Saccharopolyspora erythraea: one gene and its partner. The protein of the gene in region 2 interacts with the protein of the main gene of each other region in a pairwise test. Links are inferred from orthologs where the notes say so. Each region holds a gene or a part of one and is shown on either strand. Other genes may lie near its edges.

What was found.
Region 1: the proteins of HUO13_RS23630 (region 2) and ileS interact in binary tests that used the Escherichia coli proteins (3 or more experiments, as listed by UniProt). The link is inferred for Saccharopolyspora erythraea from one-to-one orthologs.

The regions. Positions count from the first base shown.
Region 1 is NZ_CP054839.1:1,861,726-1,866,857, forward strand. What follows is about bases 36-3,751. They hold ileS (isoleucine--tRNA ligase), read right to left. Parts: upstream 3,389-3,751; coding sequence 236-3,388; downstream 36-235. Other genes in these bases: HUO13_RS08600 (FitA-like ribbon-helix-helix domain-containing protein), read right to left, coding at 36-151. Also shown: more of HUO13_RS08600, read right to left, coding at 1-35; HUO13_RS08610 (hypothetical protein), read right to left, coding at 3,776-4,255; DivIVA-like cell division protein Wag31, read right to left, coding at 4,343-5,132. UniProt on the Escherichia coli protein: Catalyzes the attachment of isoleucine to tRNA(Ile). As IleRS can inadvertently accommodate and process structurally similar amino acids such as valine, to avoid such errors it has two additional distinct tRNA(Ile)-dependent editing activities.
Region 2 is NZ_CP054839.1:5,259,008-5,264,680, forward strand. The notes cover bases 1-2,949. They hold HUO13_RS23630 (hydrogenase maturation protease), read right to left. Parts: upstream 1,762-2,949; coding sequence 1,240-1,761; downstream 1-1,239. Other genes in these bases: HUO13_RS23620 (nickel-dependent hydrogenase large subunit), read right to left, coding at 1-12; HUO13_RS23625 (hydrogenase expression protein HypE), read right to left, coding at 34-1,074; HUO13_RS23635 (hypothetical protein), read right to left, coding at 1,758-2,672; HUO13_RS23640 (FAD-dependent monooxygenase), read right to left, coding at 2,805-2,949. In the rest of the region: more of HUO13_RS23640, read right to left, coding at 2,950-4,451; HUO13_RS23645 (MBL fold metallo-hydrolase), read right to left, coding at 4,473-5,435.

The sequences.
Region 1 (5,132 bases), 3.4 Mb from region 2 along the record:
TGAGCACTTCCTCCTGCGTCGGGCGCACAGCGACCTTGTCCAGCTCATGCCGGATGAACTCGGACAACGACTGCCCGGCCTCCGCGGCTCGTGCCTTCAACTTGCGATGCGTGTCCTCGGATACGTCCCGGACCTGGACAAGCACTCCCATGCAACCAGTATGTCTTCAGCCTGTGTGCATGGCAACACTCGTCCGGGTGGGCTCCGCCGCCGGAGCCCACCCGGAAACCGCAGGTCAGACCTTCGCGACCGCGACCGCGATCTCGGTGCCCTCGCCGACGGTGCCCGCGAAGCCGCCTTCGGCACCGCCCGCCTCCAGGGCCTCGGCCAGGGTCTCGCCCGCGATGAACTCGCGGTGCGCCTCGACGGCCTCCAGCACCTCGGCAGGCGCCGACACCACGACCCGGACCCGGTCGGAGACCTCGAAGTCCGCCTCGCGCCGCGCCTGCTGCACGACCCGGACCACGTCGCGGGCCAGGCCCTCCAGCGCCAGCTCCGGCGTCACCTCGGTGTCGAGCACGACCAGGCCGCTGCCACCGGGCAGCGCCGCCGCGGCACCGGTGTCGGTGGACACCAGGCGCTCGCTGAACTCGCCCTCCCGCAGCTCGATCCCGGCCGCGACCACGTTGCCTGCGGGCGTGCGGGTCCAGTCACCGGACTTGACCGCCTTGATCACCGTCTGCACGTCCTTGCCCAGCCGCGGACCGGCCGCCCGCGCGTTGACCGCGACCTCGAACCGGCCGTGCGCGGCGACGTCGGTGGTCAGCTCGACGGACTTGACGTTCACCTCGTCGCGGATGAGGTCGGCGAACTGCCGCAGCGACTCCGCCTCCGGCGTCGCGACGACCAGCTCGGCCAGCGGCAGCCGGACCCGCAGCTTGTTGGACTTGCGCAGCGCCAGCGCCGAGGAGCAGACCTGGCGCACCCGGTCCATCGCCGAGACCAGCGCCGCGTCGGCGGGCAGCTCATCGACGAGCGGCCAGTCCGCCAGGTGCACCGAGCGGCCGCCGGTGAGCCCCCGCCAGACCGACTCCGCGGTCAGCGGCAGCAGCGGCGCGACGACCCGGCAGGTCACCTCGAGCACGGTGTGCAGGGTGTCGATCGCGTCGCGGTCGCCTGCCCAGAACCGGTCGCGCGAGCGCCGCACGTACCAGTTGGTCAGCACCTCCAGGAACTCCCGCACCGTCGCGCAGGCCCCCGCCAGGTCGAAGACGTCCATCGCGTCCTGCACGTCGCCGACCAGCTCGTGGGTCTTGGCCAGCACGTAGCGGTCGAGCACGTGCCTGCTGTCCACTCTGGACCGGCCCTCGACGCCGTCGGCGTTGGCGTACAGCGCCAGGAAGTACCACGAGTTCCACAGCGGCAGCACGGCCTGGCGCACCGCGTCGCGGATGCCCCGCTCGGTGACGACCAGGTCGCCGCCGCGCAGGATCGGGCTCGACATCAGGAACCAGCGCATCGCGTCGGAACCGTCGCGGTCGAAGACCTCGTTGACGTCGGGGTAGTTGCGCTTGGACTTCGACATCTTCAGGCCGTCGTGGCCCAGCACGATGCCGTGCGCCACGACGTTGGAGAACGCCGGGCGGTCGAACAGCGCGGTGGCCAGCACGTGCAGCGTGTAGAACCAGCCGCGGGTCTGGCCGTTGTACTCGACGATGAAGTCGCCCGGGTAGTGGTGCTCGAACCACTCGGCGTTCTCGAACGGGTAGTGCACCTGGGCGTAGGGCATCGACCCCGACTCGAACCAGCAGTCGAGCACCTCGGGCACCCGGCGCATCGTCGACTTCCCGGTCGGGTCGTCGGGGTTGGGCCGGGTCAGCTCGTCGATCTGCGGCCGGTGCAGGTCGGTGGGCCGCACGCCGAAGTCGCGCTCCAGCTCGTCCAGCGAGCCGTAGACGTCGGTGCGCGGGTAGGCCGGGTCGTCGGAGACCCACACCGGGATCGGCGAGCCCCAGTACCGGTTGCGGGAGATGTTCCAGTCCCGGGCGTTCTCCAGCCACTTGCCGAACTGGCCGTCGCGGATGTGCTCGGGCGACCAGTTGATGCGCTGGTTCAGCTCGACCATCCGGTCCTTGAACTGGCTGACCGCCACGAACCACGACGACACCGGGCGCTGGATCAGCGGGTTGTCGCAGCGCCAGCAGTGCGGGTACGGGTGGTCGTAGGTCTCGTGGCGCAGCAGCAGTCCCGCGTCCTTGAGGTCGCGGATGATCTGCTTGTTGGCGTCGAAGATGTGCTGGCCCGCATACGGCGGGGCCTCGGCGGTGAACTTGCCGTGCGCGTCCACCGGGACCGCCAGCTCGACGTCGGCGGCGTCGGTGACGGTCTTGTCGTCCTCGCCGAACGGCGCGATGTGCACTATGCCGGTGCCGTCGTCGGTGGTGACGAAGTCACCGGGCAGCACCTGGTGGGCGTTGCGGTTGCCGGCGAAGAAGTCGAACGGCGGCGTGTAGCCGACGCCGAGCAGGTCCTCGCCCTTCATCCGCCCGACCACGTGGTCGGCGACGTCCTCGCCCAGCTCCCGCGCGTAGGCCCCCAGCCGCGCCTCGGCCAGCACGTAGCGCTCGGCGCTGTTGGCGGGCGCCACCACCACGTAGTCGACCTCGGGGTGCACGGCGGCGGCGAAGTTCGACGGCAGCGTCCACGGGGTCGTCGTCCAGACCAGGGCCAGCGCGCCGTCGTAGACCTCGCCCGGCGCGTTCAGGCGCAGCCCGACGGTGACCGCCGGGTCCTGGCGCTGGCGGTAGACGTCGTCCATGCGGGTCTCGGTGTTGGACAGCGGCGTCTCGCAGCGCCAGCAGTACCAGAGCACCCGGAAGCCCTCGTAGACCAGACCCTTGTCCCACAGGGTCTTGAACGCCCACATGACGCTTTCCATGTAGTCCAGGTCGAGCGTCTTGTAGTCGTTGTCGAAGTCGACCCACCGGGCCTGGCGGGTGACGTAGTCCTCCCAGTCGGCGGTGTAGCGCAGGACCGACGTGCGGCAGGCGTCGTTGAACGCCGCCACGCCCATGCTCTCGATCTCGGACTTGGAGGTGATGCCGAGCTGCTTCTCGGCCTCGACCTCGGCGGGCAGGCCGTGGCAGTCCCAGCCGAACCGGCGCTCCACCCGGCGGCCGCGCATCGTCTGGTAGCGCGGCACGGCGTCCTTGACGTAGCCGGTGAGCAGGTGGCCGTAGTGCGGCAGGCCGTTGGCGAAGGGCGGGCCGTCGTAGAAGACGAACTCGTTGGCCCCGTTGGTGCCCGCCTCCCTGGCCTGCACGCTGGCCTGGAAGGTCTTGTCGTCGGCCCAGTAGTCCAGGACCTGGCGCTCGATCCCGGGGAACGACGGCTGCGCGGCGACGCCCTGGGCGTCGGTGCCGTTGAACGAAACCTTGGGATAGGCCATCGCGGATGTGCTCCTCGCGGTGTGTCGGGTCCACCCGGGGACGACACAGGTGCCGCGGTACCACCCCGCTTGCCGCCGGCGCGGAGACGCCGACGACCTCTCGTTGGCCGGCTGTGACGGGCCGGACCCGTCCGGTTCTACTGAGGCCGCGGGGGCCCGTTCTTCCGGAGGCTCCCCGGTGATGGCCGGATCAACGCCGTGGTGTTCGAAGCTTGAACCTCCGGGGAACGACGTCCCAGGAAGTGAGGTGCCCAGGATAGCGCGCGGGCGCCACCCGTTGTTCCGGGGCCGCACAGCTCGGCCGATGACCTGCGCGCCCGCTGCCGACCTCGACCTCCAGGCACAACCGAACCGACCGCTCCGGCTCGTGGTTCGGCCACCTCCCGGTCAGTCGGAGGCGGTCGCACGCCGCCGGTCCGCCAGCGTGGCGTCCGGCGAGCACTGCGCGCAGGGCCCGAAGCCGAGCTCGCGCGCCTCCCGCACGGGCAGCGGGAGCACCTCGCGGCCGCCGAGCCACCCGCAGGACCGGAGGTGGTAGCGGGGCCGCTCGTCGATGACGACGACCTCGGCTTCCAGCTCCGACACCACGAGCAGGTCCGCAGCGTCGGTGTCCTCCTCCGCGGGCTCCACCTCCGCGTCGGGGGGCTCCTGCGCGGCAGGCGCGGGCTGCTCACCCTCGGTCCCGGACCACCGCACCGCCGACGAGCTCGCTTCCCGTCGGCGCCGCGCCCGGTCCACGACCAGCAGCACCACGCCCATCACGCACAGCAGAACCGACGCCCAGGCCCACTCGGGGCGATCGACGACGACCGCGCCGACCAGCACCCCGCCGGCCGCCAGGACCAGCAGCAGCACGATCAACAGCACGTCACTTCACGCCCTTTGCACGGCCCGGCCGGGACGGCCTCCGGCGGCGATACCTCCCCAGGTCACCGCCGCCGACAGCCGTCGTCGTCAGCCCGCCTCGGCGGCACGCGCCCCGAAGCTGTAGCTCTGCTGGCCGGAGGAGCGGCTGCCGCTCTCGGCCGGCGCCGCCGAACCGCGGTCCTGCAGCTCGCGGAGCTGCGACTCCAGGTAGGTCTGCAGTCTGGTGCGGTACTCGCGCTCGAAGGTGCGCAGCGTGTCGATCTTCTTCTCGAGCGCGTTCTTCTCCTGCGTGATGTTGCCCATCACCTCGGCGTGCTTGCGCTGGGCGTCGCGCTCCAGCCCGGCGGCCTTCTCCCTGGCCTGCCGCTCCAGGGTCTCGGCCCTGGTCCGCGCGTCGTTGAGCATGGTCTCCGCGCGGGTGCGCGACTCGTTGACCATGCTGTCGCTCTTGGCGCGCGCGTCGGAGAGCAGCTGCTCGGACTTGGTCCGGGCCTCCGACAGCATGCCGTCGGCCTCGGCCTTGGCCTCCCCGGTCAGGCGGTCGGCCATCTCCTGCGCGAGGCCGAGCACCTTGGCGGCCTGCACGTGATGATCGCCACCCGGCGACGTCTGCTCAGCAGCGGTCGGTGCCGGGACCGGCGCCAGCCGACGGGGCTCCTCCACCACGGGGGCCGGTGCCGCGGAGACCTGCGCCGCCTGGCTGCGGGCGTCGTCCAGGTCGACCTGCGCGGTCTGCAGCTGCGACTCCAGCTGCTCGACCTGGCTGCGCAGGTCGTTGTTCTCCTCGACCAGGCGGGCAAGCTCGGCTTCAACCAGGTCGAGGAAAGCGTCAACCTCGTCCTCGTTGTAGCCCCGCTTGCCGATCGGAGGTTTGCTG
Region 2 (5,673 bases):
CTGAGTGGCCATGTGTGCGTTCTCCCTCGGGGGCTATCGGTTCGGCCACCGCGGCTGGTAGCCGGTGGTGAGCTCGTGGCCGTTGTGGCGCCACTTCGGTTCCCGGTCGGCGTTGCGGTTGGTGAAGCCGCGCATCATCCGGATGAACGGGCCGTAGGCCCGCAGCAGTCCGGCCGACAGGGTGCCGCCCGGCGGTTCGTCCATGAACGGCATGAACTTGTCCGGGAAGCCCGGCATGGTGCAGGCGATGCAGATGCCGCCGACGTTGGGGCAGCCGCCGATGCCGTCCATCCAGCCGCGCTTGGTGACGTTGCAGTTGACCACCGGGCCCCAGCACCCGACCTTCACCAGGCACTTCGGCGAGTTGTAGTCCCTGGCGAAGTCGGCCTGCTCGTAGTAGGCGGCGCGGTCGCAGCCCTCGTGCACCGTCTTGCCGAACAGCCACGTCGGCCGCAGCTGCTCGTCGAGCGGGATGGTCGGCGCCAGCCCCGCGGCCTGGTGCAGCACCCACAGCAGGGTTTCCATGAAGTTGTCCGGCTGCACGGGGCATCCCGGGACGTTGACGATCGGCAGCCCGCCCGCGGTGCGGAAGTCCGGGCCGAGATAGTCGGCCAGCCCCATGCAGCCGGTCGGGTTGCCCGCCATCGCGTGGATGCCGCCGAAGGTGGCGCAGGTGCCGATGGCCACGACCGCCCACGCCTTCGGCGCCAGGCGGTCGATCCACTGGTTGAGGGTGATCGGCTCGCCGGTGTCCGGGTCGTTGCCCATCGAGGTCCAGTAGCCCCCGGGGTTGATGTTCTCGTTGGGGATGGAACCCTCGACGACGAGGATGAACGGCTCCAGCTCGCCGCGGGCGGCCTGGTGGAAGGCCGCCATGAAGTCCGAGCCGGTCTCGTAGGCCAGCACCTTGTTGTGCAGGTGCACCTTCGGCAGCCCCGGCACCGTGCCGAGCACAACGTCCTCGATGCTGGGCAGCGTCGCGTTGGTCACCGACACCGTGTCGCCGTCACAGCTCATCCCCTCGGAGGTCCACAGGATGTGGACCTCGTCGAAGGCCGTGGGCGTCGAGCTCATCGGCCACCTCCCCCTGGTCGCCTGGCCCCGCCTCCCGTGCGGTGCGGGGACCGCCGAGCTGCGGCGGGTCCGGATTCCCAAGGTAGAGGCGGCGGCTGGGTCCCGCAGCGGGATCTTCCGTCCGTTGTGGACGGCGTGATCGTCCCCTTGCGACAGTCCCGCGGCTCAGCGGCCCGGTTCGAAACCGGGTTCGGTCCGCGGCGCGGCGATCAGCTCGCCGACCAGTTCGCGCACGAGGCCGGCCGCCCGGTCGACGGCTGCTGCGACCGGCGCGGACAGGCCCATCCGCTCCGCGCAGTCCAGTGGCCGGCACCCCACCACCAGTGCTCTGCCGACGCTGCCGCCGAGAGCCCTGAACAGGCCGAACACCGCGTCGGGCGTCATGCCGTGGGCGTCCATCACCGGGGCGGCCGCGCCGGGGGCCGCCGGCTCGACCGCGTCCAGGTCGGCCTCGATGACCTGGACGGTTCCCGGCTCCTCCGGCAGGGGCACCGCGTCGACGAGCACCACGGCGTCGTATCCGTTCATCAGCTCGTACGCGAGGTGGACGCCCCGGACGCCGAAGTCGGCGACCCGCACGCCTTCGGGGTGCTCCTCATCCAGCAGGCGGCCCACGACCTCCACCCCGAAGCCGTCGTCTCCCAGGAACACGTTTCCGATCCCCGCGACGAGGACCCTGCCGCTCATCGCCCCTCCCGCTGCGGGAAGCGCACCGTGCCGTGCAGGCGTTCGAGCACCTCGGGCGGCAGGCCATCGGTGCGTTCGATGAGCTCGGCCGCGCGCGGGTCGGTCTCCCTGACCTCCTGCTTCTCGGCGTCGGTCAGGGTCATGGTGCGCAGCGTGAGGATCTCGTCGATCTCGGTGGCGTCGAACAGGTCCCCGGGGCTCTGCGCCGACACCGCCGGGTGGTCGTAGAGGATGATCGGCGCCGACAGCACGACGTCGTTCGAGCCCGGCTCGCCCACCAGCACCGGCCAGGTGTGCTCGTTGCGGCAGGACTTCGCCGCCGCGCGGGCGCGTTGCGGCGGGTCGAGCAGCGAGAGGAAGCCGCCGTCCTGAATGGCCAGCATGGTGTGGGCCGACACCATGGCGCGGCGGAGCATCTCGTCGCGGCCGTCGCCCGGTCGCGGTGTCCACGGCGTGCGGTTCTCCACTGTGACGGCGACCTTGCGAAGCTCGGGGACGTCCTCGACGCCGCGTACCTCGAGGCGGACGACTCCGGCGAGCGGGCACGTGCGCTCGTCCTCGCCGGTTTCACCGCTTTCGCCGATCTCCCAGGGGAACTCGTGGGTACCGTCGTCGCGGATGCTGGCCGCCACGGGGATCTCACGCACCACGCCCTCGTCCCACGAAGGTGTGGTCGCGTGCCTGCGCAGGTGCAGGAAGCGCACCCGGATGTCGAGCACCGGCTCCGCCGCCGGCTCGACCAGGCATTCGGTCCGCGCGTGGGAGGGCTCGCCCACGCCTGCCGGGTTCGGCGCCAGCACCCCGAACTGCCAGCGCATGCGGTTCTTCAACGCCGAGGCGCGGTACGGGTAGAGCAGGTAGCCCTCGAGCAGGACGGCATCGGCAACGGCACGAGCGTTGTCCAGACCCATGCGTTTCCCCCGGTCGTCGGCCGCAACGGCTTCCGCAGTGTCCGTCCCGCCTCCTGCACCCGCAACCAGGGTGTCGACTGCGCTCGGCCCGGTCTCGCCTACGGGTGACGGAGACGAGACCGGGCCGGAGCCTCACCTCGGTGCGGACAGCGACACTCCCTCCGCGCTCGGGCCAGGCGGAGTCGGCTGCTCGGCCAGAAGCCTGCGCAGGGCGGAAAGCACGTCGGTGCGGTCCGGGTGCGTCAGCACGGCCGCGACATGGGCGTCCGGCCTGATCACCCACACCTCGCTGGTCCCGGCCGACAGTGCCTCCGCGAGCGCGCCGGCGCGGTCGATCGCCGCGAGGTCGAGACAGCGCACCGGGACCTCGATCGCGGTGGCCGCGGCACGCACCTCGGCCTGGTCGACCCCACTGCCCGCCAGGAGCAGCACACCGTCCCGCGCGAGTTCCCGGAACCGGGTCGTGCCCCGGCCCGGGACCGACACCGGCGCGTCCGGCACCAGCACGCCGGGTCCGGGCGGCGGTGTCGTCCCACGTTCCGGGCGGCACGCGGGCAGGCGGTGGGCGCTCGGGGTCGTCAGCGGCGAGCGGGCGTACCAGAACGGCTCGGACAGCCGCCCGGAGTCGACCTCGGCCCACGCCGTGCGGTCGTGCACGGCGCGCTCCAGGATCGCGGTGCGCCGCTGCCGCTCCTGCTCGTCGGCGGGCACCAGGAAACGCATCGTCGTGCCGGTGACCTCCAGGTTCTCCACCGCCGCGGCGTGGCGTTCGTCGTGGTAGCTGTCGAGCAGCCGTTCGCCCGCCCAGCCGTGCACGACGAAGGCGATCTTCCACGCCGCGTTCTCGGCGTCCTGCACCCCGGAGTTGAGGCCCCGCGCGCCGAACGGGGACACCAGGTGCGCGCAGTCGCCGGCCAGCAGGACCCGGCCGACCCGCATGCGGTCCACCAGCCGCGAGTGGAACCGGTACACCGACTTCCACACGATCTCGTACGGGCGGTCGCCGATGATCGCGCGGATCCGCTCGTCCAGCGCCCCGCCCGCCTCTTCCGCGTCGAGGTCGTAGCCTGCCGGGACCTGCCAGTCGATGCGGAAGGTGGAGTCCGGGCAGGGGTGGATCAGCACCTGCCTGCCGGGGTTCCAGGCAGGGTCGAAGTAGAAGCGCCGCTCCCCCGCCCAGTCCGGCAGGCCGGTGCGGATGTCGCAGATCAGGAACCGGTCGTCGAACGACCGCCCGGTCAGTTCGACGCCCAGCATCCGCCGCACGGCATCACCGCGCGCCCCGGCACAGGCCACCGCCCAGCAGCCCTCGACGGTGGCCGTTCCCTCCGGTGTGGCGCAACGAAGGCGGACCCCGGCGCCGTCCTGCTCGATCCCGGTGACCCGGTGGCCCCACCGGACGTCGATGAGCGGTTCGGCCGCGATGCGCTCGTCCAGGATCTCCTCGGTGCGGGCCTGGGAGATGTTGACGAACGGCGGGAAAGCCGGACTGCCCCGTTCCTGGAAGGAGTACCCGAACAGCTCGCGGTCGCGGTAGAAGGTGCGCGCGGTGGTCCAGGTGACACCCTCGTCCGCGATCCGGCGCCCAGCGCCCACCGCGTCCCACACGTCGAGGACGTCGCGCTGCTGGCAGATCGCCTTCGAGCCGACCGGATCGCGCCGCGGGCGCTGGTCCAGCAGCACCACCGGCACCGCCCACCGGGCCAGCAGGAGCGCGGTGGTCTGCCCGACGGGACCGCCGCCCAGCACCAGCACCGGTCGGGACTGACTTGCGTTCATCGAACTCCAATCGGCGGCGGCTCAGCCCTGCAACCGGTCCCAGACCTCGCGGTCGCGCTCGGCGGTCCAGATCACCGGACGCTCCACACCGGACAGTTCGTCCCACAGGCGCGCCACGTCGAAGGGCAGGCAGTGCTCGAAGATCGGCCACCGCCCGTAGGTGCCGGCCAGCGCGGCGTGGCAGGCGTCGAAGGCGCCCTTGAGCGTGCCGCCGCGCTCCCGCTCCGCGCGGACCTCGCGGATCATGACCCGCAGGAAGTGCCTGGTCTGCTCGATCGCGGCACGCACCTGGTCCCGGCCGCGGGCGACCGCGCCCCGCCCGCCGACCAGGGCCTCGGCCTCCAGCGAAGCCACTGCGTCCAATGTGGACGTCGACCAGTCGAGGTGGAAGGCGTCGCCGGTGTAGAGCGCGGCCTCGGCCTCGACCAGGTCACCGGCGAACAGGATGCGCTGCTGCGGCAGCCAGGCGACGAGGTCGCCCTCGGTGTGCCCGCGGCCGCAGTAGCGCAGCTCCAGCTCGCCCCGGTCGCCGCCCAGCGGGATCGTCAGCCGCTCGCTGAACGTCAGACTCGGCCAGGTGAGCCCGGGAATGGACTCCGGTTCCTTGAACAGCCGGGGCATCCGCCCGAACTCCGATTCCCAGTCCTGTTTGCCGCGTTCGGCGATCAGGGCGCGGGTGTTGTCGTGGGCGATGACGACCTCGGCGTCGAAGGCGCTTGCGCCGAGCACCCGCACCGCGTGGTAGTGCGACAGGACCAGGTACTTGACCGGCTTGTCGGTGTGCTCGCGCAGCCTGGCCAGCCACTCCCGGGCCGCGGTGGGCGTGGCCAGGGCCTCGAAGCAGACCAGGAAGTCCTCGCCCTCGACGGCGCCGACGTTCGGATCGCCCTCGGCGGTCAGCGCGTACACGCCGTCGGCCAGCACCTCCAGCGTCTGCTCCTTGTCGGCCAGGTCCCCCGACGACGCGAACGGCTTCGCAGCCATTAAGTCCTCCGCCAGTATCGATCAAAACTTTTACTAGTTTGTTGTGGTGCCGCACACTAGGCCAAGCAAAGCGACAACGGAAGGGCTCCGGCGGGAATTCGCCCAGACCGAGCCGACGGCCCCCGCAGCAATCGACCGCACCACCGCGATACGTGAGCATCCAGCCCGCCCTCGACTCGCCAAGTCCCCAAGATTCCCTCCGAAAAGGTGCATCGAACCGATCGCAGGCCCCGGATCG